Regions from separate parts of the Shewanella sp. MF05913 genome, predicted to be linked through region 3. Evidence: predicted binding sites of a transcription regulator. Region 3 holds the regulator's gene; each other region holds the start of a gene.
What was found. Region 3 encodes LexA, which represses DNA repair genes until DNA is damaged. Its sites were predicted from a motif close to TACTGTATNNNNATACAGTA; they were not measured.
Positions count from the first base shown of each region.

Region 1 (10,514 bases), on a different contig from region 3:
CTATTAGGAGAATTTACCAAACCTAGTTGAATACAGAATTGCCTTGACAAGGGGGGAGTACAGCTTTCGGGTAGTTATTTTTGTAACGAGGTTCAGGCATGAGGTTCAATTAATCCATGTAGCCGATCAGATCGTAACTTATTGATTTAGTTTTACTGATTAATTGATGACAACCGCTTCATTACCATCATTGAACTCAGAGCTATGAATTTAACGATGCTCTTAAACTTGGAGTCAGCTTTCGCCGGATAGGTTTTATTTAAGTAATCAATAATGTTTTTTCTATTAAACATTAAAGCCCAATCACGCGCTGTCATATTGGTTTTGTTGGTTAGCTGTGGATTTGAACCAAATGCTAATAGCAATTTGAAAATTTCTAAATTGCCCTTGTAGGCACAGGCCATGAGCACGGTATTACCTACATTATCCGCTGAGTTAACATCAGCGCCACATCTTAATAATGCTTCGCAGCAATCTTTTTCATTATTGTAGACTGCCAGCATCAAGGCAGAATACCCACTTGAGTTTGTTTCATTAATGTTTATATCCGAGGTGTGGGATAATAGATTAACCAAACTATAAAAATCACCTGAACGTGCACAATCAATCAGCGTAGTATCAACGCGGTAGGTTTTTTTATAATCGTCCCATTTACTCATAATTCCCCCAAAAAAGGGGCTTTTATCAATGAATACAGTCACTGATAAAAGCCTTCAATATTAAATGATGTCAGAAATTTTTAGCTTTAGAGCATCTGCAACCCCTTGGGCATAAGCAGGGTCTGCTTGGTGACAGTTTCTTATATGTCTATACTGAACTTCCAAAGACGCAGAGCCGATGCTTCGAGCAGTATTTTCAAACAGCACCGTCTTTTGTTCTGGCGTCATTAAATTAAACAACGCCCTTGGTTGACTAAAATAGTCATCGTCATCTTCACGAAAATCATAACTATAGGCACCACCTTGAATTGCTAATTCAGGCTCTTTAGTGTCGAGTTGTTCTTGCCATAAACCAAGGCTATTTGGTTCGTAGGCTTTTGTGCTTCCGTAGTTACCATCTACCCGCATTGCACCATCTCTATGGAAAGAATTCACCGGGCATTTCGGTTGATTAACCGGGATATGAGCATGATTGACGCCTAATCTATAACGCTGTGTATCTCCGTATGAAAACAATCGACCTTGTAACATCTTGTCTGGTGAAAAGCCGATGCCAGGTACAATATTGGCAGGGTTGAATGCCGCTTGCTCTACTTCGGCAAAATAATTGTCTGGGTTTCGGTTCAGCTCAAGAACACCAACATCAATTAAAGGAAAGTCATTATGTGGCCAAACCTTAGTTAGATCAAAAGGATGAATAGGATAGGATTTTGCTTCTTCTTCAGTCATTATCTGAACTTTCATATCCCAACGAGGGAAGTCTCCATTTTCAATGGATTCATAAAGATCTTGTTGATGACTCTCTCGATTTTTACCAACAATTTCTTCGGCTTCTTGATCCGTTAGGTTTTCTATTCCTTGTTGGGATTTAAGGTGGAACTTAACCCAACAACGTTCATTTTTATCATTGATAAAGCTAAACGTATGACTACCAAAACCATGCATATGGCGATAACTTTTTGGGATCCCTCTATCACTCATTACAACCGTGACCTGATGAAGTGCTTCAGGTAAAAGCGTCCAAAAATCCCAGTTGGTATTGGCACACCTCATATTGGTTCTCGGATCGCGTTTCACTGCGTGATTCAAATCGGGAAACTTGATTGGATCTCTTAGAAAAAAGACTGGAGTATTGTTACCCACAAGATCCCAGTTTCCTTCATCAGTATAAAATTTTATCGAGAATCCTCTAATGTCTCTTTCTGCATCAGCTGCTCCGCGTTCACCTGCTACTGTCGATAGGCGAACAAAAACATCCGTTTTTTTACCTACAGATGAAAAGATATTGGCTTTAGTGTACTGAGTAATATCGTGGGTGACAGTAAATGTCCCATAGGCACCAGAGCCTTTTGCGTGCATTCTTCTTTCAGGAATAACTTCGCGATCAAAATGGGCGAGTTTTTCTAAAAACCAAAAATCTTGTAGAAGCATTGGCCCTCTAGGGCCAGCTGTTTGTACGTTTTGGTTGTCGGGAACGGGGCATCCGCTCGTTGTAGTAAGTTTATTTTTATCTTTCATTACAGTCCCTTTTATTTGCTTACAGTGTGAAAACTTAATCTCTGAAGCTAACAATAATTATTGATATTTTTGCGACTTTGATTAGGGCGTTTACTCTAGTATGAAACCCTGTGTTAACAGCTTAGATATATGTAAACTATTTTTCCAATCACTCGCCCTCAATCAACCCGATATCCACAGTCTATTATTGGCTCGATTTTCTGTAGTAAACGCTTATTGACGCCTCTAGTTGATGTAATTCGGTGGTACATACATAGTTTTAATTATTCACAAAATTCATCCACGGCAGCCAACGCTTGTGTCCCATAAATCACAGCAGGACCGCCACCCATTAAAATGGCAACGTTAATCGTTTCAATCAGCTCTTCTCTGGAAGCCCCAGCTTTTACTGCTGCTTCAACGTGGGAGCCAATACAACCATCATAACGGACATTGATAGCAATAGCGACGGCAATCAGCTCTTTATACTTAGTTTCCATTGCTCCGGGAGCGAAAGCTGCTTTGTGAAGGCTTAAAAAAGCGTTGAGTGTATCAGGGCTCTCTTTTCGAAAAGCGGAACCTAACTTGCGCTGTAGCTGATTAATGTCTTTATAATTCTTGCTCATAACGTTACCTCAATTGTATATTCAAATTTATTTACTCTGGCTTGCATATTTCGCCAGCTCTTATGGCTTTAAGTGTATTAAACGAAAGCCAGAGAATAAGTAGGGTTAGGCCCCCTAATAGCGCTTTACCAATATATAAACACGTTGATGATTGCGTTAACTCGGCATATCTAAATAAGGCTACGTTAAAGGCTGCTACGGGAAATGAAAAAGCCCAGGATGAAAGATAAAACCCACCTTTTCGAAATTGATTGATATTGAGCACCAGCAAAATAGCGGTGAATAGTGCAACAGAAGCAAGTATTCTGGATAAGTCAGTCAGTTCTGGCACTAGTGAGCTGTAGGACACAAAACCAATGGATGGTGGCGCTAACAAGATAAACAGCATAGGTTTAAAACGTGTTGGCAGAGCTTCATGAAAAATCAAACGGTTGGTAATGATGGTTAATAGCACCATCCAAAAAACAATACCAACGCTGAAAAAGAACCAGCTTACCTCGATATATCCCAGCTTAGCACCGGTGATTGGAGCAATAATGTTACCAACAACCGGAATAAACCAACTCGGGTTGGCGTGCTCTAGCCGATAGTGATCGTGGTGTATCCAGCTATGCATAACCAGTAAAGTTAACGATAGCTGAACGATCGCTCCAATACCCCATAAACCATAGGAAAGCGATTCAAACTTATGCCAAATGACGGAAAGGAGTAATAGGCTGATTGAGAAAGCAGCAAAGAAATTAATCTTAATTGGATGATTTGTTTCTGCAATCACTGCATTTGGATAGCGAAAGAGTTTTAGTAGATAAAGGCTGCTCATCAGCAGCATAACGATACTTGCCAAAGCACTGGTGAATGTTGTAACCACAGGAAAGGACATCCCCATAGCTTTTTGCCATGCGATTGAAAATCCACTCAGACCCATAACGACAGAGAACATTGAAATAGGGAAATGTACTAATCGGCTTTCTACCTTTACAGAGGATGAGTGGTTTATAGATAAGTGCTTCATATCAAGCCTTTCAGCTGGTAGTTTTGAATATTAATTGACTTTAATATATCTCTTTCTGGCTGACGTTTTTAGTTACTAAAACGACAAGATATATTCCTAACACGACAAATGGTTTTTTAGCAAATTGAACTGTTATAGAATGGTTGTTATAGCAGCTATAGAATTTTCTATACTTATATGCTGAATGTTTTTAATCAATCAAGGAGTCACTATGGATACTATCAATATAGGAATTAATGAATCTGATCGCATTGCTATTGCTGAAGGCTTGAAACGTTTGCTGGCAGACTCTTACACCCTTTATCTGCAAACTCACAATTTTCACTGGAACGTAACTGGACGACAGTTTCGCGATCTCCATTTGATGTTTGAAGAGCATTACACAGAGCTTGCAACAGCCGTCGATGATGTCGCGGAACGTATTCGTTCACTGAATATTGTTGCTCCAGGCACATATAAATCGTTAGCGTCATTAAGCTCTATTGAAGAAGTGGAAGATATCCCGCCAGCAATGGAGATGGTGAAAATTTTGACGCAAAGTCATGAACAAGTGATCAGAACTTGCCGTGAGATATTAAAAACGGCTCAGGGTGCCGATGATGAATCTTCCGCAGCATTGATTTCAGATAGAATGCGCGAGCATGAAAAAACGGCATGGATGTTAAGAGCGATGTTGGTCGCATAAAAACAATTCATTACTTATTGGGGTTAACTGTCAGTTAACCCCATTTTTTTTAACTTTTTGATGGCGTCAGGTATTAGTGTCAGTCAGCTATTAGCTAACCCAGCCTAGTAGTTGCCACCATAGGAAATCTAAAGGCATCAGCAAAACAACAGTAATAGCCGTCAACGGTAGGGTAATTTTTAATAGCTTAGAGAGAGGCTCTTTTGATAATTGCATTGCGACGACTAGTGGGCCCACTTGATATGGGAAAATTACGGTCGAAAAGCCAATGACCTGAGTCATTATTACAGCGGGTAGAGAGAACCCGGTTATTTGAGCGAAATCTCCGGCCATAGGTGTTAATACCGTCGGTACACCAGGGATTGTTGCTACTAATCCTGTGAGAGTTGAAATGATAGACAGTGCCATGAAACTCAGGAATGAGCTGTTTTGGTCTGCTGGAAGTATATGTCCGAATAGCTGCCCTAATGCCGAGCCAATTCCTGATTCATTAACCAGCGCTCCCAGTCCTAAAGCACCAGCAACGAAAATCACTGTGGCAAAATCAACGGAGCTATTAAATGCTTTTGGCTCGACAACTCCCCATTTAGGGAGCAGGAGAATAATTGCTGTTACTAAACCTACCCAGGCCGGATTAATGCCGTGAATAGTATCCGTTATCCAGAATAACAACGTGATAGCGAGCAAAATACCCACTTTCTTCTGCATCTTTTGATCGGAAACGAAACTTTCGTTACTGGTGTCTTTATTGGCTGATGGGGCTGAAATTTTGTCAGGGAAAATACGCAGTACTAGCCAAATGACGACCAAAGATTTAACGATACCTAATATGGGAAAGTGAAGCAGTAGGTATTCAGTGTAGCCAAAGGTAATATTAAAAAGGTTTTCACTGGAGCCAGCTAAAATCATGTTGGGAATATTGGCAGGTAACACTGCAAAACTGGGCATATTGCACGAAATTGCAAGGGCAGTAGCAATGCCAATTCGGCCATTACTGCCTTTTTTCAGTCCAATGGTGTCAGCTAATGCCATACCAATAGGAATTAATACCACAGCCCTACCTACTGAAGAGGGCATGATAAACCCCAGAGCCATGGCACTGAATACCAAACCTGTGATAAGACGTGGATAACTGACCGTTAAATAGGGGAAATCAGTGTCGCAAGCTTTTGACTTAGTCCAGATTTGGAAATTGCTGTGCCAATGATAAACCCAGAAATGATGAGCCATACAGCGGTAGAACCAAAACCCGCGAATACTATCGATGGTGAAATCAGACCCAATATCGTGACTAAAGCAAAGAAGATCAAACTTGCCAGAAAAGGCGGTACAAATCCTGAGCTCCAAAAGATAAGTGTCACCAACACAACAGCGGCACTTCGAGAAAATATCTCGGACTGAGCTGGAAGCGGATAAATGCTAATAACAAATGCAAATGTCAAAGCGATAATTACAGCGAATGACTTTACATTTAGCCGGCTGACCATATGTGTTTTCTCCTGAGCTTTATAATTATTAGGCTTCGTTGACCTAAAAGCTCAACAGGCTCTAGATATATTGTAGAGTTATTTCTAAAATACCTTTTATTTGATACGTTTTCACGAGGCAGGATGTCAAAACATATTCCTAACACGACAATGTTATTGCCCAGCGATGTTGCTTTTGTCTTAGATCCTGCTCAACCCGTGCTTACGCACAGTCGCAGTATGGTTGCTGAGTCTGCTATCGAGCCGCATACTCATCCCAGAGGACAACTTCTTTGGGGAGCTAAGGGCGTATTACGTGTAACCAGTGAAAAAGCGGTGTGGGTCGTTCCATCAACTCATGCCGTATGGATTCCTGGAGGTCATTACCATCAGGTGAGTAATGAAACTGCTACGCAAACCCGTAATCTATACGTTGACCCCTCGTTTTGTGTTCGTCAGAACTCCGAGAAAGTCGTCATGTTGAAGATGAACTCATTAATGCGAGAAGTCATACTCAGGCTTACAGAAAGTGCTGGTTCTCTTACAAAAGAAAGAGCACATAACTTAGGCTTGGTTGCTCTTGATGAACTTGAATCCTTGGAAGCACTCGAGCTTTATATTCCATCAGGACATGATCCTCGCCTGCAACGTTTGATCAGTCTTATTGTTAATAAGCCAGAGCAATCACTGTTGCTTGAGCCGTTAGCCACTCAGGTAGGGGCAAGTGTCCGTACTATCGAAAGGTTGTTTAAAGCCGAAACGGGGCTAACATTCCGTCAATGGCGTAGCCGCTTTCGTTTGATGAATTCACTGGACAAGATTTCTCAGGGGTATAACACAACCTTGGTTGCGCATGATCTGGGTTATAGAAGTGTGAGCAGTTTTATCTCTTCTTTTAAAAAATTGTTTGGTTGTACACCTCTGGAATATGCTCAAAGGTAATTATTTTATTACGAAATCCTGAGTTGATTTTCAACGATTATAGGAATAGGACCTCATTTATTCGTCGGCTGCAATATAAAATCTATACAATTATTTTTCCATTATCTGTAGTAATTTGTGATTTGCTAATTTAAGTAAAAACTCTAGCAAGGTTTTGTCCAAAAGTGAGTTTGAAAATGATCAAACTTAATTATGAGAAACTGAAATTCGTCCTCAGATAAATTATCAAACAATAGCGGTATTACCGTTCATGACACCCATAATTTTTATCAAACTTTATTATGGTCGTACAATTAGGGTTGGTAGGCTGGTTAAACAGGTCATGTTGATACTGAGATACCGGCGTTAGATTGATCAATCCCACGCCAACACGATAATACAGTGAACCCTTTCGAAAAAATTTATTAACTATCTCTGATGCGGCTTTAGATAGCTGGCAGGTATCATTGGTTGGCACATCAAAATGATACGTTGATTTAAACCCTCCTGTGGTGCTGTCATAGTTGGATGCGGATGCAAAGACATGCATCGTTGAAGAATAAGAGCCCTGGTCCCGAGCTTTCACAGCTGCTGATTCTACTTGTTGTGAAATGGCTTGAGATAGCTCTTCAATTTTGTTGGTTTTGCGGCCTAGAGTCGATGTGCTAAAAATCTGTATTTTATCTGCCCTTATCAAGTCCCAATACTTACCAACATAACCATTTAGCTCTAATACCGTTCTCTCGAGTTCTACCCCAAAATTTTCTCGCGCCGAACGATGAGACATTTGGGAAAGTTGTAAGGCATTCACAATCTTTAAAGCATCTAATTTTTTGGCTGTTCTAGTGCCTACGCCCCATATATCATCAGTATTCATCTGTGAAAGAATTATTTGCCTCTGAACGTCATCATTAATGAAGCAGACACCGGCATATCCTTGAAGCTTCTTAGCTGCATGGGATGCTACTTTGGCCATGGTGGTATTAATGCCTACGCCAATAGAAATAGGTAACCTAATTTCCTTCCATACTCTTCTGCGGATGTTATTTGCTTGCTCAAGGTACTCTTCAGGTTTCGTGCATTTTAAATTTAGAAAAATTTCGTCACATGAATATACATAGCTATTAAATGGCTCAGTAAATTGACTTATGCAATTCATAACTCGATTACTAAGGGCACCGTAAAGAGCATAATTTGATGAGCAAACGATCACATTATGTTGGTCACATAAATATTTTACTTCGTAATATGGGGTAAATTTTTTAATACCTAACAACTTAGCTGCTTTTGAAAGACTGACAATAACCTGGTCGTTATTGCTAAGCACTATCAAGGGTCTGCCGCGCCAGCTCGGATTAAAAACACACTCAGCTGAGGCATAAAAATTATCAATATCACACAAGTAAATCATAGCAAAGCAATCCTAAAAAGCGGCTTTCCAATGTGAACGAATGGAATTTATGACAACGCCTTCCACTGAGAATGTATCGCAATCTTGGATTAAAACTGCTGAATATTGATCATTTGCAGATAGTAACTTCTTATTTTTAACGTCGAGTATTTTGCAGCATAAACAGCCATTGAGATTGGCTATGATGATATCCAAATGTTTTGGTGCCAAGCTGGTATCGATGACGAGTAGATCGTCAGGAAAAATACCAGCATGGATCATCGATAAGCCTTCGGCCTTTGCGAAATAAGTTGAATTGGGCCTTTGAATAAGCAGTTCATCAAGACTCAATGGTGATTCGATGTAACCGGAGCAAGGACTTTCAAAGCTAGATATCCCTGCCGAAACAAGATTGTTTAATATTTTCATCTTAGCCACAGCAACTGTATAAATGTACAGTATTATAGCGGGTTCGCGAGAATATGGTAGTTTTCAAATCATATTGATTATGCATGAATTGGTAGTTTTAATTCATGCATCTGATTAATATAGGTTTTATTGGTAATCCTCAGCAAGGCTGGTGGCTTTTGGGGCTCGAACTATCGAGCCTTATGATTTAAGATGATTGTTTATCCGCTAGTAAATAGGCGCGAAATCATTAACGGTTGAGAAACGGTATAGGCTTCGATTGTAATGCCTTTCTAAATTTGTCTGCTACTTTTATGCATTGTGGAACTAACTTTACTGGGTTTTTCCAATGCTGAATGTCAAGTAATGTGACTGAGCGAGCTACCCCAGTTTTAAACGGTTCAGTCGATGGGTATCCATGGTTTATTAGTATATCGATTAGCTTATTTACTACTTCATCTTTAGGTAGAGAGGGGCCGGACTTCAATAATTCATTCGTCAATTGAAGATCTAGCTTTGATAGGTTAGAAGTGTCAATTCGATTTGAATCAGCTATTTCTTGAAGCTTATCTTGGTAATGGCTACGTTTAGTGAGGCTTTTTTTTCTGCGCTCAAGAATATTAATCTTAGTATTAACAGTTCGAGCAATGTGAGACGCTAATGTATAATTCGACCCAATACGGGCACGGTAATTTTGTATGGAAAAAGTGATAAACTTAACAATAGAGTGAGTATCTTGGATGTTTGGGCAGAGGATAGTTTGGATGTTCTTTGCAGCGACCTTGATATCAGCCCCTTCACCATATCTGCGCAACTGGTCATAAACGAGCTTGTTTATACGGTTGATGCGCTTTCCAGACACATATTTTAGGTGGCCATACTTAGAGAACTCGGCCAGAGAATTTACACCGAACCGGTGCTCTATCTGGATGTATTCAACGATTAAATCTAACCACTCTGATACTGATTCGGGAAAGTAATTAACCGGAGTATCATTAATCTCACGGGTTAAATCAAATACACAAAAAGCGATAGGGTTCGCTTTGCCGTGTTCATAATGGCACCCAAAATCAGCAAAACCAAAGATTGCATCGATAGCTGATCTAAAACTTAGCAAAGACCGACTACTAAGCTCACCTTCGACAGAGTTAAGGACCTGATGATGTTTTAGTATGCAATTGCCAAAATCGGGCTTTGTGCTAGAGTTATCTAAATCGTAAAGTGTATCAACATTAACTTTTGCCTCTGCCGCATAATTATTCAAAGCTTGAATAAAGGGGTGATTCGAAATGTGATCACAATTTTGGTTGAATTTGATTCTCGCCTTAAAACCTCTACGGGCTAAACTTACAGCGCCTTCTGATGCTTGATTAAACGACGTAGACGAATGTGGCAGTGAGTCCAAAAGTACCGCATACCACTTAGAGCCTTCATGAAAAGGTGAAAATATGGTATTAGTTATCTTTATTCGGCTATTCATAGCCAAAACGTCATGTTTATTATGTTCTTTTTCTAGAGCTGTTGCTAAGTGATCTGGTACATGAGAACGTACATGGGAAAGGTGGAGGTTGGTAATATTCAACTCAGCAAGTAATTTACTGATAGTGCGAAATTGATCTACGTACTTTAGATTTGATGATGACGGTCTAGCTTTGTGTGATTTATAGCCATCGACCAATGTAAGACTATCAGAGTAGATTTTAACAGATTCTGGATTAATGCATTCTTTATGCATAATGGCTTTCAAGTTCATTAAGCCGACTAATGCAGCTTGAATTTCACCAGCGCCGGAATCGGGCAGCGTACCACTAGAGCCTGAATAATTTTGAGTTAATGATACACCATTACTA
Region 1 covers NZ_JCAYNT010000016.1:29,277-39,790, reverse strand. Annotated here, with positions in the region: gene AC19MV_RS16780 (ankyrin repeat domain-containing protein) at 153-701, opposite strand; gene AC19MV_RS16775 (catalase) at 720-2,177, opposite strand; gene AC19MV_RS16770 (carboxymuconolactone decarboxylase family protein) at 2,441-2,782, opposite strand; gene AC19MV_RS16765 (SLAC1 anion channel family protein) at 2,814-3,794, opposite strand; gene AC19MV_RS16760 (Dps family protein) at 4,006-4,479, shown strand; gene AC19MV_RS16755 (SLC13 family permease) at 4,570-5,709, opposite strand; gene AC19MV_RS16750 (anion permease) at 5,619-5,966, opposite strand; gene AC19MV_RS16745 (AraC family ligand binding domain-containing protein) at 6,090-6,887, shown strand; gene AC19MV_RS16740 (Y-family DNA polymerase) at 7,129-8,277, opposite strand; gene AC19MV_RS16735 (S24 family peptidase) at 8,290-8,685, opposite strand; gene AC19MV_RS16730 (hypothetical protein) at 8,915-10,514, opposite strand, start outside.
Region 1: the regulator LexA is predicted to act here: its motif matches at 8,698-8,717, upstream of AC19MV_RS16735 (S24 family peptidase).

Region 2 (10,514 bases), on a different contig from region 3:
GGTTCACGGCCTACACATTGCCAGCCAAACCTGTCGATGGCAGGTTAACCCGAGTGTTTGTTGGCCCTGAAGTTTCTGAGTCGAAGCTTAAAGCACGCCAAGACCCCATTTTCAAATTAACTGGGTTAAAGGGCAAGATCATTGCCTACAATCCTCAAGAACAATAACTCGTTCAGACGGCAGTAGAGTTGTGTGGTTGAAATTAGCAAATTGATTGTTCGCAATCACGCATGAATAATTTGAACAATCAGGGGTGAGAAACATCTCAGTCTCTGTTAGAATCGCGCCGTCTTGAACCCTATACCGGATCCCCATTTTCATGGTTTGGATTGATTACGCAATTATTATCATTATCGGGTTATCAACTATTATTAGTTTGATCCGCGGATTCGCAAAAGAAGCCATGTCACTTGTGGTTTGGTTTGCCGCTTTCTTTATCGCTAGCCAGTTTTATCTCGATCTTGCCGCGCATTTAACTCAAATGCAGGACGAGTTAGTTAGAAACGGTGTCGCGATTGCCATTCTGTTTGTCGTTACCCTGATCCTAGGGGCATTAGTCAATTATTTATTAGGTCAGTTGGTGTCTAAAACTGGCTTGTCAGGCACAGACCGAATATTAGGTTTGTGCTTTGGTGCCATACGTGGCGCCTTGATAGTTAGTGCATTACTGTTCTTTATGGATGCATTTACTGCATTTCCAGACACCGTTTGGTGGAAAGACTCAGTACTTGTACCCGAATTTGGCGTGGTTATTCAGTGGTTTTTTGACTATCTCGAAAACACCTCAAGCTTTGTACCCAAAATATAATTATAAACATAGAACACCTTACAGTGAGGAACCTTACCCATGTGTGGTATCGTCGGAATAGTAGGAAAATCAACAGTTAACCAAACCATTTATGATGCGCTGACTGTGCTTCAACATCGTGGACAAGATGCTGCAGGTATTGTGACTGTAGACATCAATGCGTTTCGTTTACGTAAAGCGAATGGCTTGGTTAAAGATGTGTTTGAACCTAAACACATGCAACGTTTACAAGGCAATGCTGGCATTGGTCATGTGCGTTATCCTACCGCGGGTAGCTCTAGTGCTTCTGAAGCTCAGCCGTTTTATGTTAACTCGCCGTTTGGTATCTCGTTAGCGCATAACGGTAACTTAACCAACACGATTGAGTTAGCTGAAAGCCTAGTTACAAAACGCCGTCATGTGAACACCACATCTGACTCAGAAATCTTACTCAACTTATTAGCAGACGAACTACAAGAGACGCGTAGCTTGTCATTAAGTGCTGACGAAGTGTTTGATGCCGTAGCCAAAGTCCACGCCCAAACCCGTGGTGCTTATGCGGTAGTCGCAATGATTATTGGCCAGGGCCTAGTTGCGTTTCGTGACCCATTTGGTATTCGTCCTTTAGTGTTGGGTAAACACGAAACGGCGACGGGTACTGAGTACATGGTCGCGTCTGAAAGTGTTGCTTTAGACGCCGTTGGCTTTGAAGTGATGCGCGATGTTGCACCTGGTGAAGCGATTTACATTTCACTTGATGGTCAGTTATTTACTCGCCAATGTGCTGTCGACCCAAGTTATGCACCGTGTATTTTTGAATTTGTGTACTTTGCCCGTCCAGATTCAAGCATCGACAAAGTGTCAGTTTATGCTAGCCGCGTAAACATGGGTGCTAAGTTAGGTGAAAAGATTAAGAAAGAATGGGAAGATCATGATATTGATGTGGTTATTCCTATTCCAGAAACCTCGTGCGATATCGCATTAGAAATCGCACGTTGTATGGACTTGCCGTACCGTCAAGGTTTTGTTAAAAACCGCTATATTGGCCGTACGTTTATTATGCCGGGTCAGCAAGAGCGTAAAAAGTCTGTACGTCGTAAGCTCAACGCGATTAATACCGAATTTAAAGGTAAAAACGTGTTATTAGTCGATGATTCTATTGTGCGTGGTACCACGTCAGAACAGATTATCGAAATGGCACGTGAAGCAGGCGCGAAGAAAGTATACTTTGCATCAGCGGCACCTGAAATTCGTTTCCCGAACGTGTACGGTATCGACATGCCGACTTCTAATGAGCTTATTGCTCATGGTCGTGACGCAGATGAAATTGCTAAAATCATTGGTGCCGACGGCATTATTTTCCAAGACTTAAGCGACTTAATTGAAGCGGTAAGAATGGAGAATCCTGAAATTAAGCGTTTCGAAACGTCAGTATTTGACGGTCACTATATTACCAACGACGTGAATCAAGAATATTTAGACCACTTGACTCAGTTACGTAATGACGACGCCAAAGCCAACCGCAGCAAAGATATCGGCACTAACTTAGAAATGCACAACGAGTGTCATCCATAAGTTAACCCAGATTTTGTGAGCGAACAAACCAGCATGAAAATGCTGGTTTTTTTATGGGTGTTAAAAATTTTAAGTGCTAGAAAGCTAGAAAGCTAGAAAGCTAGAAACCTAAAATGCTAAAACCAAAACCAAAACCAAAACCAAAACCAAAACCAAAACCAAAACCAAAACCAAAACCTAAATCAATAGCAACACCTGGATCCCTGATAAAAGATCTCAGGGATGACGGCATAAAAATACGTCGTCACGGCAGTGCTGTTGAGCCGCGACCAAGATGCTAGTTTCTTTACGTCGTCCCGGCAATGCTGTTGAGCCGGGATCCAGGTGTTGGTTTTTGACTGTTAAGTGAAATCAATAGCAACACCTGGAGCCCTGATAAAAGATCTCAGGGATGACGGCATAAAAATACGTCGTTCCTGCAATGATGAGCCGCAGCCAAGATGCTAGTTTCTTTACGTCGTCCCGGCAATGCTGTTGAGCCGGGATCCAGGTGTTGCTTTTTGGCTGTTAAGTGAAATCAATAGCAACACCTGGATCCCTGATAACAGATCTCAGGGATGACGGCATAAAAATACGTCATTCCTGCAATGATGTTGAGCCGCGGCCAAGATGTTGCTTTTCTACGTCGTCCCGGTAATGCTGTTGAGCCGGGATCCAGGTGTTGCTTTTTGGCTGTTAAGTGAAATCAATAGCAACACTGGATCCCTGATAACAGATCTCAGGGATGACGGCATAAAAATACGTCATTCTTGCAATGATGTTTAGCCGCGACCAAGATGCTAGTTTCTTTACGTCGTCCCGGCAGTGCTGTTGAGCCGGGATCCAGGTGTTGCTTTTCTTTATGTCGCCCCAGTAACAAAGTTGATCAGGACACTTGTGTTAGTTTTAGACTTTTAAGCTACATCAACTCGAATATTTACAAACAAATCGTTTGATAATCATGTAGCGCTTGTGCTGCTTTTTGCGGATTAGACAGACTTATCTTTTGATAATGTGTCAGCACTTTATTTAAATAACGCTGAGCAATATCGCGTTGCGCTTCGGAGCTGCATTGCCACATTTTCCCGCCCACCGGGTTTATTGGCGAGGTTGCCAGGGGCGTTGCTATTGCCGAGTCTATTTTGTTGCGAGATACGTACAATATTTCATAAAAGCGGCGATTTTCTTCAAGCAATTTCTCATCAATTAAGTGGCATTCAAGCTTGATAAGCTGCTGGCGTAATTCGTACTGGTGGTGCACTGGGCAGAGCATAAAATCAATTTGCAGTTCAAGGTTATTTCGGCAAATTGAATTAACAAGCTCGATCATCAAATCTCCACCCACGCCTGCGATAACAACCAGTGGCGTTTCTGGCAGTGGCGTTTCTGAATAATCTGATAAAGGGATCTGTGCGACATCGATACAATGTACATGCCATTGAGGAATGAATTGGCGCGGATAAAAGCGCTGCAACTTGTCTTCTAATTGTTGCATTAAACTTGGCACAATATCGACAAAATGAATCGTCGGTGCCGCCTGTCTTGATAATAACGCCGCACCCAATAAACCATGGTCACAGCAACAATCCCAAATGTGCGCATAGCCTGCTGGGATCATGTCATTGAGCTGAGTTAAGCGCTGGCCAAGTTTCATTATATTATACCAATTCCATTAATTATGTGACCAATCAGAGTCACTCAGATTGTTCAGTTTGAGGCGCATTGTTGAAATAATGGTTATTCCCTTCTAAGACAATGCAACAAAGAAATGAACGGTCTGAGTGTCTCCTGCAAGGCGGGTTTCTGTGCCTTCTATGCTGCTTAATAACATTTTGTCGTACGACTGCATGGATGCAGAAGGTAGAGCAACGCAGGAGCAGTTGCCGAGAGCAACTATGTCTTCAATCCTATTACTTGCCTAGAAGGCACAGAATTCCCGCTGAATGACCAGATAATTAGTGGAATTGGTATTATTCGTTTAGGCAAATAAAACCCGCATTGTAATGATTTTTACGCTCAATACTATGCAATTTGCAGCACGTTAAATTTACAGGTAATCTATACTGTAATTTTATACAGTTAACTGGCGCGATTTATGGTTGTGCTTACTGAATCTTTGCGACCTGATAATGGATTATGATTTTATATATTGCTGAAAAACCCAGTCTGGGCCGAGCTATTGCCGATGTATTGCCAAAACCTCATAAAAAAGGTGATGGTTTTATTACTGCTGCCAACGGGGATTGTGTGTCCTGGTGTATTGGCCATTTGCTCGAACAAGCTGAGCCAGATGCCTATGATGATGCGTTCAAGTCATGGAAACTTGAACATTTACCCATAGTGCCACAAACCTGGAAGCTACAGCCAAAGCCTAAAACCCGTAGCCAATTGACCGTGCTGCGTAAACTAGTCAAGCAAGCATCATCAATCATAAATGCGGGCGATCCAGACAGAGAAGGGCAACTTTTAGTCGATGAAGTGATTTCATATCTAGGCGTAAAAGGCGACAAACTCAATCAAGTTCAGCGATTATTGATTAGCGATTTAAACCCGCAAGCCGTAAAACGCGCGCTAGGGCAGTTACGCAGTAACCGTGAATTTGTGCCGTTATCAACCTCGGCATTAGCACGCAGCCGCGCCGATTGGTTATACGGCATGAACATGACGCGCGCGTATACTATTCAAGGGCGCAAAGTCGGCTATCAAGGTGTGTTGTCGGTTGGCCGAGTTCAAACGCCTTTACTCGGCTTAGTGGTGCGCCGTGATGATGAAATTGCTGATTTTATTCCTAAAGCATTTTATGAAGTGTTAGCCCACTTATTGACCGACCAACAACACGCTTTTACGGCCAAATGGCAACCGAGCGATGCATGCCAACCTTATATGGACGAAGATGGTAGGGTATTAGCCAAAGGGTTAGCCGAAAATGTGGTTGCTCGTATTAATGGCAAACCGGCTGAAGTGACTAAATTAGAAGCCAAAGACAAGCGTCAAAATCCGCCATTGCCTTACAGTTTATCTGCACTGCAAATCGATGCAGCTAAACGTTTCGGCTTGTCAGCTAAAGAAGTGCTAGACACTTGTCAAAGTTTGTATGAGCGCCATAAGCTCATTACTTACCCACGTTCAGACAGCCGTTATTTGCCCAAAGATCAACTTGCATTAGCCCCCAAAGTATTAGATGCCGTGCTTAAAGGGGCTTCTGGGTTAGTTGAAGGCTGCGATGTGCCAAATGCTAAGCTTAAATCTAAAGCCTGGGATGAATCTAAAGTCGATGCTCACCATGCAATCGTGCCTACCGAAAAAGTCGCTAACTTATCAGCATTATCAAGTAACGAAGCTAAGTTGTATCAGCACGTGGCTCGCCAATATCTCGCACAATTTTATCCCGCTTATGTGTATGCAGAAACCGCCGTTGAAGTGACCATTGCTGGCGGCTTATTTACTACCAAAGCGCGCCAAGATAAAACGTTAGGTTGGAAACAATTGTTCAAGCGAACAACTGCAAACCAAAGCAGTAGTCATTCAAACAACAATGACGATGACGACGATAATGTACAGTCGCTACCGCCGCTGGTAAAAGGCCAAATACTCCAATGTGAGCGTGGTGAATTATTAGAAAAAATGACTCAAGCGCCAAAGCATTTTACCGATGCCACCTTATTAGGCGCCATGACGGGCATTAGCCGTTATGTCACAGATAGCAACATTAAAAAAATCCTTAAAGAAACCGATGGTTTAGGCACAGAGGCCACCCGTGCAGGCATAATTGAATTACTGTTTAAGCGCGGGTATTTAGTTCGTCAGGGCAAAGCCATTAAAGCGACGCCAGTGGGCGTTGGCTTAATACGTAGTTTGCCAGACTCGGCCACCACACCCGACATGACCGCATTATGGGAAAACAGCCTCGATGCTATCAGCCAAAAACGCTTAAAGTACGATGCCTTTATGCAGCCATTACTCAGTCAGTTAGATGGTTTAATAACCCAGGCATCGAGCCAGTTACCTTCGGCATTACAAGGTGTCGCGAGTGCGGCACCAAAACGGAGTTTTAAAAAACCGTATAAAAAGAAGACCAAAGCAAAAGCGAAATAATTTAGGGTGTTAATTGGTATGATAAAAGGATTGCACAGTGTCAATGCCAGAGTGAACTTTTATTTCATTAATTACATACTGTAAGTATACAAATATAGATATAGATACAAATTAAAGGAGGGTGTATGAAAAGCACATTATTGTTAACCATCTTGGCCACAAGTTTATTGTCTTATGCGTCTAATGCCACCGCAGATAAAGCCATTTTGGCTGGTGGATGTTTCTGGTGTATGGAGTCTGATTTTGAAAAACTTGATGGTGTTACTGATGTGATTTCAGGATTTACCGGCGGAAACATTAAAGACCCTATCTATAACGGTAACCACCGAGGTCATTATGAAGCAGTTGAGATCACTTATGACCCTAACAAAGTCAGCTACGAACAATTGTTAGCACATTACTGGGTTAACATTGACCCTTTTGATGCACAAGGACAATTTTGCGATAAAGGCTCGAGCTATTTAAGTGCCATTTTTGTGGCAAACGACACTGAAAGAGCGATTGCACAGCAGTCTAAAAGCAAAGTCGAAAAGCAGTTTCCTAATAATAAAGTGGTCACGCCTATTTTAAATGCGTCGATATTTTATCCGATAAAAGGCGATGAGAGTTACCATCAGGATTACTATAAAAACAACCCTATTAGATATAATGCTTACCGCTGGAACTGCGGCAGAGACAAAAGGTTAGCAGAGATTTGGGGTGATAAAGCGACACATTAGGTTTTTTGATGGTCTGTGACTGTTGACCTTTATAGCCACAGACCATGCTGATTGGGTATAAAGATTAATCCAACACGCTTTTATCTAAAATGCCTTTAGCGATTAATTTTTGTAACACCGCGCGGGTTTGCTGCTTGAGCATGTCGCGTAATAATCGAGTGGCAGGGGTGATGGACTGTCTGCTTGGAAATATTAACCACAATTCAGTGGATTTGACCTGGTAGTCTGACATGATGCTAACAAGGTTATTGGCCAGTAAATCATGTGCTAAATCTAAGCATGATTTTGCGGCGATGCCTTTGCCGCTGACACACCAACGCCTGACTAAGTCAGCATCATTGGCGACTCGATTGCCCGATACTTTCACTTTAATACTGTCTTCGCCCTGGTTAAATTCCCATATGTCGTGGGTTAAGTTTTGTAGTTGATACAGTAGTGCATTATGTTCGGCTAAATCTTGCGGGTGTTTAGGTGTGCCATATTGGTCTAAATACGTTTGTGAAGCGCAGATTAACCTTGGCACATTGCAAATTTTAAACCCATATAAATTTGCATCATTAGGTGAACCGTAACGAAGCGCTAAGTCGACAGAATCGCGATAAAAATCAACGTTAGTATCACTAATGCTGACACGTAAGCTCACTTTTGAGTGAGTGTCCATAAAGTCGTCAATCCAGGGGATAACCACATTACGGCCCAAATCGGATGACACCGATAACCGTAAGTCGCCGTCAACAATGTCTAGCTCACCTTTCATATTCTGTTTGGCTTGATCAAGCATCAACATGGCTTGTTCGCATTGCGGAATGTACTTTTCACCAGCACTCGATAAGCGTAACTGACGCGTGGTGCGAATAAACAACTCCGCGCCTAAATGGGCTTCAACTCGCTTTAAAGCCGCACTGGCAGTGGCTGTTCGCATGTCTAAATTGGTTGCAGCAGCGGTAATACTGCGAAACTCAGCCACTTTTATCACCACTTGTAAGTCTTCTAAAAGCATGATTGACCATTTTTAATTGATAATGTTTCAATTATTATGCTGTTTATGTGAGATAAAACAAGCGCTAATATAGTTCCATTCAGTTTGAACATCATTTACCGATTTGTACAACAGGAACCACATTATGAAAGCCATTGGATATAAGCAGTCTTTACCTATCACAAACCCTGAATCATTAATCGATGTCACGTTAGCGCAACCTATTGCTACAGGTTATGACTTATTGGTTAAAGTGAGCGCCATAGCAGTCAATCCTGCCGATTATAAAGTGCGCTTAAACATGCCTCCAGCGGATGGTGAAGTTAAAGTGATTGGTTGGGACGCGGTTGGCGAAGTGATTGCTACAGGTGACAAGACAAGTCAATTTAAACCCGGTGATGTGGTGTATTATGCGGGCGACATTACCCGACCTGGCAGCAATGCTGAATATCAATTAGTTGATGAGCGCTTAGTGGGTATGAAGCCTAAGAGCTTATCAAATGCTGAAGCAGCAGCGTTACCTTTAACAGCTATCACTGCATGGGAGTTATTGTTTGAGCACTTAACCATTAAACAGCAAAGCCCTGGCTTAACTGATAAATCTAACGAAGTAATTTTAGTGGTTGGCGCCGCGGGTGGTGTGGGTTCTATTTTTGTCCAAATTGCGAAAGCCATTACCGGAGCAACTGTTATTGCAACCGCATCACGCCAAAGCTCAAGCGATTGGGTTAAAAAGTTAGGTGCCGATTATGTTGTTGACCACACCAAGCCACTGACGGCGCAAATCGAAGCGTTAAATATTGGGCCAGTTACTCACGTAGCAAGCTTAAACAGCACAGACACTTATTTTGAAAGTTACACTGAAGTGCTTGCACCCTTTGGTAAAATCGCCATGATTGATGATCCTCAAGCGCTGGATGTCACTAAACTTAAGCTTAAGAGTTTGTCATTGCACTGGGAGTTTATGTTTGCTCGTTCAATGTTTAAGGCGGCAGACATGCAAGAGCAAAGTCGTTTACTAAACCGTGTGGCTGATCTTGTTGATCAAGGTTATATTCAAACCACATTAGGCCAACACATGGGCGAAATTAACGCCGCTAACTTACGCGCAGCGCACCAAGCGTTAGAAACAGGCAAATCAATCGGTAAGATTGTACTTGAAGGGTTTTAATTGTTTGCGTTAGATTTGATTGTTTATTTTATATTATTTATTTAAAACAGGATTCAACATGTCTCAGTTAACTGTCGTTGCCAATATTACCGCCAGAGCAGATAAAATCGAGTTAGTGAAAGCCGAATTATTGAAATTGGTTGATGTGACTCGTGCTGAAGAAGGCTGTATTAACTACGATTTACATCAAGATAATGCAAACCCAGCGCATTTTATGTTTTATGAAAACTGGCAGAGCCGTGAATTATGGCAAGTTCACATGGGCAATCAGCATATCGCTAATTTTGTGGCAGCCACTAAAGATTGTATTGTTGAGTCTATGCTTAACGAAATGAGTGTTATCAGTTAGTTTTTTATGTTTGTCCTTTAGCCTCTCTTAGCAGAACGTAAAATGTTCTGCTTTTTTTGTCGATTTTTTTCAGCAACTTGTGAGACACTCAAGTGATGTAAAGTGCAGGTAGCTAGTTTTACACTGCGTTGCATGACTTCGAAAGAGAATAACTATTCATTCAGTCATTCGCCTTGTTTAAGCCCTTTTAAATTCTCGCTGAGAGATCACTTACTAACGCGGAATGGTATTAAGATGGACATTAGATTTACACAACTGCAATGCCGTTCATCGAGTGTCACTCTGGCGATTGATGAATGGCTAATTGCATCACAACAATCGTGGGGTGCATTTAGCACCGAAGGCGATGTTGGGGCAATATTAGGCCAACTATTAACCCACACGCCTCACCATCAACCACTCGATTATTCAGGCAATATTACCGGTGTAGACCCGTCGCAGGTCGCTGTGGTGTCTTTGCTGGCACAACAAGCGCTGCTTGAAGATATTCTTGAGCAAGATGACAGTGAGTCTCTCGGCTACACAGACCCTAAAACCACGGTGTTTGGAGTGATTTATGGCCAGTGCCATGATAACGCCATGACGCACAAGTTGTTACAAGAGCTTGATTTAACCCATTTAAGCCAAAGCAGTTTTACTCAATTATCGACAGGTGAAGGGCGCAGAGTCATGCTGGCTCGCGCCGTTGCCATCCAAGTGCCTTTTTTAGTGCTAGACGAACCTTATGCTGGGCTCGATGTTAATCACCGACACACCTTAACTGAATATTTACGACAGTTGTCGCACAGCATGCAAATCTTAATAGTGGTGTCTCGGGAAGAAGATTTGCCTCAGTGGATTGAGCATGTTGCCTTGTTTAG
Region 2 covers NZ_JCAYNT010000008.1:3,115-13,628, forward strand. Annotated here, with positions in the region: gene dedD (cell division protein DedD) at 1-167, shown strand, start outside; gene AC19MV_RS11270 (CvpA family protein) at 320-808, shown strand; gene purF (amidophosphoribosyltransferase) at 848-2,362, shown strand; gene AC19MV_RS11280 (hypothetical protein) at 2,463-2,594, opposite strand; gene AC19MV_RS11285 (tRNA (adenine(22)-N(1))-methyltransferase) at 3,279-3,995, opposite strand; gene AC19MV_RS11290 (DNA topoisomerase III) at 4,478-6,436, shown strand; gene msrA (peptide-methionine (S)-S-oxide reductase MsrA) at 6,562-7,155, shown strand; gene AC19MV_RS11300 (LysR family transcriptional regulator) at 7,220-8,155, opposite strand; gene AC19MV_RS11305 (zinc-binding alcohol dehydrogenase family protein) at 8,280-9,305, shown strand; gene AC19MV_RS11310 (putative quinol monooxygenase) at 9,364-9,654, shown strand; gene AC19MV_RS11315 (ATP-binding cassette domain-containing protein) at 9,889-10,514, shown strand, end outside.
Region 2: the regulator LexA is predicted to act here: its motif matches at 4,403-4,422, upstream of AC19MV_RS11290 (DNA topoisomerase III).

Region 3 (10,514 bases):
TCTGCAAGTTTGGTTTGATAGCCTAGCACCTTACTATAAAATGCTTTAGCGGCTGCGGTGTCACGACAGGCTAACTCAACCCAGCATAAGGTATTAGCTTCTTGTGCCCGTTTTATGCCTATATGATCTTGCCCTTGCCACAGTGCAAAACGGCTACCTTCAAGGTCGGTGCATAATGCCATGTGGCCTGCGTCCCCAACCGAATGTGGCCCAGCTATCACTTGTCCGCCAGCTTGTTTAACTAATTCAGCGGTAACATCAACATCATCAACAGCAAAGTAGAGCGTCCAATGTGTGGGCAACGCTTGCATATCCTCTGGCATTGGGTACATCGCGCCAATATCGTCACCTTCAATTTGCAACATAGTGTAATGCCCTTCAGGCATTGGCATATCATCAGCTTCCCAACCAAATAATGCCTGATAAAACGCTTTACCAGCGCTCCAATCGTGTGTAGCCAGCTCAATCCAGCATGGTTGCCCTTGTTGATATTGTTGTACTTTCATTATTGTTGTCCTGTAGTCGCAATTACTGATAGGTAATAGTTATAAGTTAAGTTGATATCACCCAAAAAGCAAAAAGCCTTCAAACGAAGGCTTTTTTTAAAATGCACTGTGAAAATCAGCTTATTTAAATACCGGCAGAATATCGGCCATGGCCAGTAAGTGACAGGTTGCGGTAATCATGCCAAACAACACAACAATCACAATTAATGGTGTCCCACCCGGCACTTTAAACCCACTTGATTCTGGATACAATTGACGCACTTTATAGGCTAATAAAGCCGGTACAATTACCGCCCAAACGGTAGCGGCTAATGCGGCAAAACCAATGGCAATAATAAAACCATTAGGAAATAATAAGCCCAAAATCGTTGGTGGGATAAAAGTCACTGCAGCGGTTTTAACACGACCTGAACGCGAGTCATCAAAACCAAATAAATCGGCAAGATAATCGAATAAACCTAAAGTCACCCCTAAAAACGATGACGCTACGGCTAAATTGGCAAATAACGTCAGCATATTGTTAAGCCACTGACTTGCCATCGCACCCGATAAAGCCTCAACCAACACGCCGATATTTCCGCCTTTGGCAATCACATCGGCAAATTGGCTACGTGGAATATTACCCATGGTCGCGATAAGCCAACACACATAGATAATGAGGGCGATGCTAGTGCCTACGACTATCGCTTTGACAATGGTATTAGCATCTTTACCATAGTATTTAACTAAACTCGGTACATTGCCGTGGTAGCCAAAACTGGCTAAGCCAAAGGGAATGGCAGCAAATAAATACGGCAAATAACGGCTTTCACCGTCTGGTGACACTAACTTAGTGGTGTCGATTTCAATCAATAAATTACCTATTGCTAAAAAGAAGGTAATCACCATACCGCCGAGCATAATGGTGGTAATACGATCAACCGCTTTAGTGCTAATCAATACGATGAACGCTAACACTGCCGCAAACACTAAACCGGCAACGCTTTGAGGTAAGGTTACGCCAAGTGCCGACAAGCTATGATTAACAATAGAGCTGCCACCACTAATATAAGCGTAGGTCAAAATGTACAAGACAAACGCAATGGATACGCCATTAATGACTCGCCAAAATTGACCTAATGTTTCACGGGTTAACGTATCGAAACTGGCACCGGGTTCAAAATGCAAGTTAGCTTCTAGCAGCAATAACCCCGACATTAACATGCAAAACCAGACACCTAATAGCATGGCAATTGAATAACCAAACCACATTCCGGCACCCACAACTGGCAATGAAAACATGCCAGCCCCCACCGTGGTGCCCGCAATAATCATCGCACCGCCCAATAGAGACTTCCCTTGTGGACGGTGCTTTGCAGCATTCATATGGTTGGCCATTAATGTCCATGCTCCGCGTGCACACTATCAACAATGGTTTGTCTTACTGATGAGCTCAATAACTGGTTTGCATAATCGCGAATTCTAATCACTTCAGACCGATGCTCAACACTGCATAAATAGCCCAGTTCTTTTAGCTTAACGCTTAAGGTGTTATAGAGTTTTTTGTCATAAAACTCTGGCGCTGTGATGCCATGCAATGCACCTAAACGCTGTGCTAATAAGTGACTATCGGTTTCAAGCTCTGAGCGTTCTAAGTCAGGCTTTATCGCTAACAAGTTAAAGATAATGGCATAACGCTGTAACGTTTCGCTGATAGTTTCTGCTAACAATAATAATTGCGCAGTGTACCGAGGCGTGACTTCAAAATGAGCTTCGCCACTGAGTAAGCCTTGTTCAACCATAAAGTCCAAAAGGCTGTCGATATGCTGTGGCACATCGTCAATACCCATAAATAATTCAGCTTTTAGCAACGGATAAAAATCCATCACAACGGCATGAATTTTTTCGCGGTCACAAATATCATATTGCACTAAACAACTGGCAATTAACGACGGAATCGCCATGACGTGAATAATATTGTTGCGGTAGTAGCTCATGGTGATAGCAATTTTTTCATCAACAGAAATAATTTCACCAATGGCATCTTTAGTGCTGACAAACTTATTCAGTGATAAACAATGATCAACAATCGATTTACCATTACCTTCTGCAACCGAAGTGTAATTTGTATAAGGTACCGTTTTCAGCATCGCTAAATACAAATCTAACTGACGTTCTAACAAGCTGCGCTCTAATGCATTTCGCTCAGAAGCTAGCAAGACTAAACTCGTTAATGTCACTGAACTTGCGGCGGCAGCGCCGTTAATATTAGTCATCACACGGTTAGCCAATAAGTTAACTGATGGCGTAAACCAAGTCGGTTTTTGCTCTGGGTCTTTGGCCACTTCTTCACGCCAATCTGGAGCTTGTTGATTTAAAAAGTTTTGTAGATTAATCGGCTCACCAAAATTCACATAACCTTGGCCAAAATTACCTAATTTACGAATGGCACCAAACACTTGCCACACTGACTCTTTTTGCTTTTTCTTGCCGCTTAACTCTTTGTGATAAGTGGCGACTTCCATCACATGGTCATAACCTAAGTACACAGGCACAAGCGTTACAGGTCGCTCAATGCCGCGCAATACACTATTGATAGTCATGGCTAACATACCTGTTTTAGGGGCAAGTAAACGTCCGGTACGAGAACGGCCACCTTCAGTGAAGTATTCAACCGAATAACCTTTAGCAAACAGTTGGTCTAAATACTCACGAAACACAGCAGTGTATAGCTTGTTGCCGTTAAAGCTACGGCGGATAAAGAACGCGCCACCACGACGGAACATCGGGCCTGCTGGCCAAAAGTTTAGGTTAATTCCCGCAGCGATATGCGGTGGCACCATGCCCTGATAATACAAAATATACGACAGTAGTAAGTAATCCATATGGCTGCGATGACACGGCACATATACAATTTCATGACCATCATGGTGTAATTGGCGGATTTGTTCAGCGCCTTTGATATTGATACCACTGTATAGCTTGTTCCACAGCCAAGTAAGGAAGCGCTCAGCGATACGGATTAAACTGTCTGAATAGTCCGTGGCAATTTCATCTAAATATTCAATGGCTGTTTCACGGGCTTTTTCAGGTGACACTTTCTTGTTAATGGCTTCTTCTTCAATCGCTTTTTTGATTGAATCCGACTTAAGCAACGAAGCAAAAAACATTTGTCTGTTGGGCAGCTGCGGGCCCGTCATCACTTTACGTTGACGACTGAAATGCACTCGAGCTACACGGGTTAATTTGTGGGCAATACTTTTATCGAATCCATGTTCATCTGCCATATAGCGTAAAGATAATGCATTAGAGAACTGGACAAAGTTATGTCTACCAAGAAACAAAATCATTAGCCATTTACGTAACCACGTTGGGCTTTCACGCTCAAGCACTGCCGCCTTCATGCTGTCGTCTTCTTTACCAGGCGTGCGCCCCCAGTACAAACTCACGGGCACGAGTTGAATATCCAAATCCGGACGTTGACGATGAAGCGCCAATAAACTGGTGAAGCTATCGATAAACTTTTCACCACTTTCGCGTTTACCAAAGAGTGGCTTACGCCCCTCCAAACACACAATACGTGGCACTTTTAAGCCATCAACGATGAGTGGGTCATATGGACTCGGCATTCCAAAGCCCTCAGTGATTTCGCTTAGCGCAGCGGCATCACTGATTGACTCTGTTTTCATGACATAAACCAATGGTTTATTTGGATCTAAATTAAGATCATCAAAAGGGTCATGCGGGACAACAATGGTTTGAACCATCGATTTCTGTACCCATTTTAATGCACGTAAAAATATTGAATTTGGTTTTGACATAGTTACTTTCGCAATATAAGCCACTGTAATATTGCTGCATAGGATACCAGAAACCACCCTTGATACACTATCTGGCTGTTTTATCTTTACTTTGTGAACAGTCCCGAACTGAACAACTCAATTAAAATATAGAATGAAACTGATATAAAACATACTGATAGGCAACAATGCCGTAACAAAAAACAAAAAACGGTTGGTTAATACTTGCGCGAACAAAAACACTGTATATAATGACAGTCACTGTATAAAAAGACAGGAATCATCATGAGACCGTTAACGCCGCGCCAAGCAGAAATTTTAGACTTAATTAAAAACAATATCGCCGAAACAGGTATGCCACCGACTCGTGCTGAAATTGCGAACCGTCTTGGCTTTAAAAGTGCAAATGCTGCCGAAGAGCATTTAAAAGCACTCGCCAAAAAAGGCTTTATCGAAATCATGCCTGGCACTTCAAGAGGTATCCGCTTACCTCATGAAGAACAACAAGAAACAGGATTGCCGCTGATTGGCCAAGTCGCTGCTGGTGAACCCATTTTAGCGCAAGAGCATGTAGAGCAATATTATCAAGTCGACCCAAACATGTTTAAACCCGCAGCCGATTTTTTACTGCGAGTACGTGGCGACAGTATGAAAGACATTGGCATTTTAGAGGGCGATTTACTTGCCGTACATAAAATGCAGCAAGCACGTAATGGCCAAGTAGTTGTGGCCCGCGTTGAAGACGACGTCACGGTGAAACGTTTCGAGAAAAAAGGCAATGTTGTCTATCTACATGCCGAAAACGAAGCATACACCCCGATTAAAGTAGACTTAAGTTGCCAAAGCCTCACCATTGAAGGGCTTGCCGTTGGCGTTATCCGTAATGGAGATTGGTTATGAACAAACTAATGGGCACTGCCCCACGCCACCCAGGTTTATGGGCTGATTCAACAGAAGCAGAATTGTATGGCAACCAAACCATTCAAACATTACAAACCGTCACTCAAGGTGAGTCTGAGTTAGGGCAACTGTGCAGCCAGTTAGCAACCTTAAGCCGACAAGGACGCTGGATAGTGCTCATTAGTCCTCCGCATATTGGTTATAAGCACATGCTGGCAAGTGCTGGTGTAAGAATGGACCGGATCTTATTAGTACACACTAAAGATGAAGTTGAAACGTTATGGGCAATGGAAAAAGCATTAACCAGTGGCACTTCAAGCGCTGTGATTACCTGGACGAGTTCACTCGATGCACGTGACAGTCGCCGTTTAGAAATTGTCGCCAAAAGTGCACGTGCTTTAGGTGTGGTAATTGAAGATGTGAATACTCACTTACCTGAAAAACATCAAATCGTTAATCCAACAATGCCTTCTGCAACAAGTAATTTTTCAGCATTTCATTAAGTACGAACCCTTCAACACCAAGCCCTGCATCCAATTCAGGGCTTTTTTTTACCTTTTTTCAGCCAATTAGCGAACAAAGTGATCTTGATCAATGTTTAATCTACAAGTAATGTTGTTAACAAGGATGAAACATTTTTTATCTTTTATTTGACGTAATTTGGCAGATAACACCGCCATCGATGGGAATACGTCAATACAATTTGATTAGTTCAGTCGTAGGTACAAGTGTGGTGTTCAGCTAACAATAAAAGCGTAAACTGCCAGTTTACAACCACCAAGTTACTTTGAGGTCATCAAACTTTTTTGGGAACCGAAGAGTTTGCATAGAGCAGAGACTTACTGTGTGACTCTTCTTTGTAGTTGCTATTTGCAATTAGCAGAGGAGAAGTCTTGTGAAGCAATGGTGGTATTGTTTATTGGTTGTGCTGATAGCACTTCCGCTTGGGGCTGCAGAAATGCCCCTCAACATGACTCAAGGCGTAACAGATATCAGTGGTAAGGTTTACGACCTCCACATGACCATTTTATATATCTGTTGTGCTATTGGGCTAGTGGTGTTTGGGATCATGATTTACTCAATGATCTATCACCGCAAATCTAAAGGCGCTGTCGCGGCCAATTTTCACGAAAGTACTAAAGTGGAAATAGCCTGGACAGTCATTCCGTTTATCATCTTAATTGCTATGGCAATTCCTGCTACTAAAACCCTGATTGCAATGGAAGACTCCAGCGATGCGGATCTGACCATAAAAATTACGGGGTCGCAATGGAAATGGCACTACAGCTATTTCGATAAAGACATAGAATTTTACAGCACACTCTCAACTCCAAGAGAACAAATTGATGGTGATCAAACCAAAGGTGAAAACTATCTACTCGAGGTAGATAAGCCTCTGGTATTACCGATTAATCGCAAAGTGCGTTTTTTAATGACCTCAGATGATGTAATCCATTCTTGGTGGGTACCGGCATTTGCCGTTAAAAAAGATGCTAATCCCGGTTTTATTAACGAAGCCTGGACGCGTATTGATAAACCAGGGATCTACCGTGGTCAATGTGCTGAACTTTGCGGAAAAGATCATGGCTTTATGCCCATAGTGGTCAATGCGCTTTCTGAAGCAGATTTTGATAATTGGCTGATTGAGCAAAAGCAACTGGCTAAAACCGAAGCCGCAGCAGCTGCGGCCTCTATGTCGCAAACCTTATCTCTTGCAGATTTAAGCAAACAAGGTGAACAAGTGTACCTTGCTCGCTGCGCAGCCTGTCACCAACCCAATGGCGCGGGTCTTCCTGGCGTATTTCCATCATTAATAGGTAGTCCGATTATTAAAGGCCCTGTTGAAGATCACCTTAATATTGTGATCAACGGTAAGCCCGGCACAGCGATGCAAGCCTTTGCTAAGCAAATTTCGCCTCAAGAAATGGCAGCCGTGATTACTTATGAGCGTAATGCGTGGGGAAATAACTCAGGCGATGCAGTGCAAGCAGCAGACGTAGGTAAATTTTCAAGTAACGGTGCCGCAGCACCTAATGCAGCGGCAGCAAAAGCCAACACAGCAACAGCTATGGTTGATAATACTGCTGATACGCTAGCCGAAACAGTCAACCAAGCTGCTGAAGCCGTTGCAAAAGCCGTGACACCAGAGGAATTACCCATACTCACCATGGAAAAGCTTATGGCTGAAGGTGAACAAGTCTATGCCGCTACGTGTGCAGCGTGTCACCAACCTACTGGCGCAGGCATACCTGGCGCATTCCCCTCACTCATTGGCAGCCCAATAATAACTGGACCAGTAAGCGGGCATATCGAGATGGTTATGCACGGCAAACCAGGCACAGCAATGCAGGCTTTCAGTGCTCAACTTAGCCTACAGCAAATTGCCGCTGTGATTACTTATGAGCGTAATGCCTGGGGAAATAACTCAGGTGATGCAGTTCAAGCTGCGGATGTGAGTAATTTTTCCAGTAACAGTGCAGCTTCACCAAAGCCCGCAGCGCAAGTAACAAATACAGCAACTGCTGTCGCTGATACTGTTGCAGACGCGGTAACCGATGCGGCTAATCAAGCAGCCAAAGCCGTTGGCAAAGTCGTCATAACAGAAGCATCACCCACACTCACCATGGAACAGCTTATGGCTGAAGGTGAACAAGTCTATGCCGCTACGTGTGCAGCGTGTCACCAACCTACTGGCACAGGAATACCAGGCGCATTCCCCTCACTGATTGGCAGCCCAGTAATAACAGGGCCAGTAAGCGGGCATATCGAAATAGTGATGCATGGCAAACCCGGCACGGCAATGCAGGCATTCAGTAGTCAGCTCAGCCCACAAAAAATGGCTGCGGTGATTACGTATGAGCGCAATGCGTGGGGCAATAATTCTGGCGAGGCAGTTCAACCTGCCGATGTCGCTAGTCATGGACAGTAGGGGAAAACCAATGAGCACAACAACGCACGATACAATCGGCACTGCGCATGATGAGCATCATCACGGTGCCCCTAAAGGGCTAATGCGCTGGGTACTTACCACCAATCACAAAGACATTGGATCTTTGTATTTATGGTTTAGTTTCATCATGTTTTTAACGGGTGGCGCAATGGCAATGGTCATCCGCGCAGAGCTCTTCCAACCGGGTTTACAGCTAGTTGAACCAAACTTTTTTAATCAAATGACCACAGTTCATGGTCTGATTATGGTGTTTGGCGCGGTAATGCCAGCCTTTACCGGGTTAGCAAACTGGCTAATACCTATGATGATCGGCGCGCCAGATATGGCGCTGCCGCGCATGAATAACTGGAGTTTTTGGATTTTGCCTTTTGCTTTCACCATGTTGCTGGGTTCGTTATTTATGGAAGGCGGCGGGCCTAATTTCGGCTGGACATTCTACGCACCGTTATCGACGACTTATAGTCCAGACTCTACTGCTTTGTTTGTTTTTTCCATCCATATTATGGGGATAAGCTCAATTATGGGTGCGATTAACGTAGTGGTCACCATTGTGAATATGCGCGCGCCAGGCATGACATGGATGAAGTTACCGCTATTTGTATGGACCTGGTTAATTACCGCATTTTTATTGATTGCGGTGATGCCGGTACTTGCCGGTGCGGTAACGATGGTACTAACCGACAAGTTTTTTGGCACTAGCTTTTTTGATGCAGCAGGTGGCGGCGACCCAGTAATGTTCCAGCATATCTTCTGGTTCTTTGGTCACCCTGAAGTGTACATCATGATTTTACCGTCTTTTGGTATTATTTCGGCGATTGTCCCAACCTTCAGCCGCAAGCCACTGTTTGGATATTCCTCCATGGTGTATGCAACCGCAAGCATTGCTGTTCTGTCGTTTTTGGTTTGGGCACACCATATGTTTACCACGGGTATGCCGGTGTTTGCCGAACTGTTCTTTATGTACTGCACCATGCTCATTGCCGTACCAACTGGGGTGAAAGTGTTTAACTGGGTTGCCACTATGTGGCGAGGCTCAATGACATTTGAAACCCCCATGCTATTTGCTGTCGCCTTTATTATTCTCTTTACCATTGGTGGATTCTCAGGGCTAATGCTTGCCATTACCCCTGCGGATTTCCAATACCATGACACCTATTTTGTTGTAGCTCACTTCCATTATGTATTGGTTACAGGTGCCATCTTCTCCATTATGGCGGCGGCATATTATTGGCTGCCCAAATGGACCGGTAATATGTACAACGAAACCTTAGGGAAATGGCACTTCTGGTGTTCAGTGATCTCGGTCAACGTACTGTTTTTCCCGATGCACTTCTTAGGCCTAGCGGGAATGCCACGCCGAATTCCAGACTATGCAATCCAGTTTGCCGACGTTAACCAAATTGTTTCCATTGGTGGATTTGCCTTTGGACTATCGCAGTTAATATTTCTGGCGGTTGTACTCAAGTGTATTAAAGGTGGCAAACCTGCAGGTGACAATCCTTGGCAAGCTGCTGATGGCTTAGAATGGTCGATCCCAAGCCCTGCTCCTTATCATTCATTTACCACTCCACCGGAGATTAAATGATATGAACCCAACACCAAAATCAAACCGTAAATTACTCACCATGCTTATATTAGGCTCTGTCGGTATGTTTGGGTTTGGTTTTGCATTGGTACCGCTATATGACGTGCTGTGCGACACTTTAGGGATTAACGGAAAACCCCAAAATAGTGCCAGCAGTTATGACGCGGTGGTTGTTGATAAAAAGCGCACAATCACCATCGAATTTGTGACTCAAGTGCAATCGGGTATGCCATGGGAATTCACCCCAAAAGTGAATCACATTAGTGTGCATCCTGGCGAACTTACTCATGCCAAATTCTTGGTTAAAAACCTCTCTACAAAAAATATTATTGGCCAAGCGATCCCTTCGGTATCGCCAGGTCAAGGCGCTGCATATTTTAATAAGACAGAATGTTTTTGCTTTAACCAACAGCCACTTGCCGCATCAACTAGCGCAGAACTACCCTTGATTTTTTACGTGGACCCAGACTTACCGGCGTCCATTAATACATTGACTCTCTCTTATACCCTTTACGATATCACTGACAAACTCGCGGTATCGGCAAAGCAAGGAGCAGCAAGATGACAACAAAGCATCAAACGTATTACGTCCCAGCTCAAAGTGGCTGGCCTATTATTGGCGCTATTGGCTTATTTTTAATCGCCTTTGGCGCGGGTAATTATATTCAGCAATTAGCCACCGAAAAGACCTCTGGCGGCTACATTTTATTAGCCGGTATCGCTGTGATTATCTTTATGATATTTGGCTGGTTTAAAACCGTCATTGACGAATCAATGGCAGGCTTATATTCACC
Region 3 covers NZ_JCAYNT010000004.1:178,341-188,854, forward strand. Annotated here, with positions in the region: gene AC19MV_RS07875 (VOC family protein) at 1-506, opposite strand, end outside; gene mtr (tryptophan permease) at 627-1,883, opposite strand; gene plsB (glycerol-3-phosphate 1-O-acyltransferase PlsB) at 1,883-4,306, opposite strand; gene lexA (transcriptional repressor LexA) at 4,571-5,185, shown strand; gene AC19MV_RS07895 (cell division inhibitor SulA) at 5,182-5,688, shown strand; gene coxB (cytochrome c oxidase subunit II) at 6,081-8,114, shown strand; gene ctaD (cytochrome c oxidase subunit I) at 8,125-9,720, shown strand; gene AC19MV_RS07910 (cytochrome c oxidase assembly protein) at 9,722-10,285, shown strand; gene AC19MV_RS07915 (cytochrome c oxidase subunit 3) at 10,282-10,514, shown strand, end outside.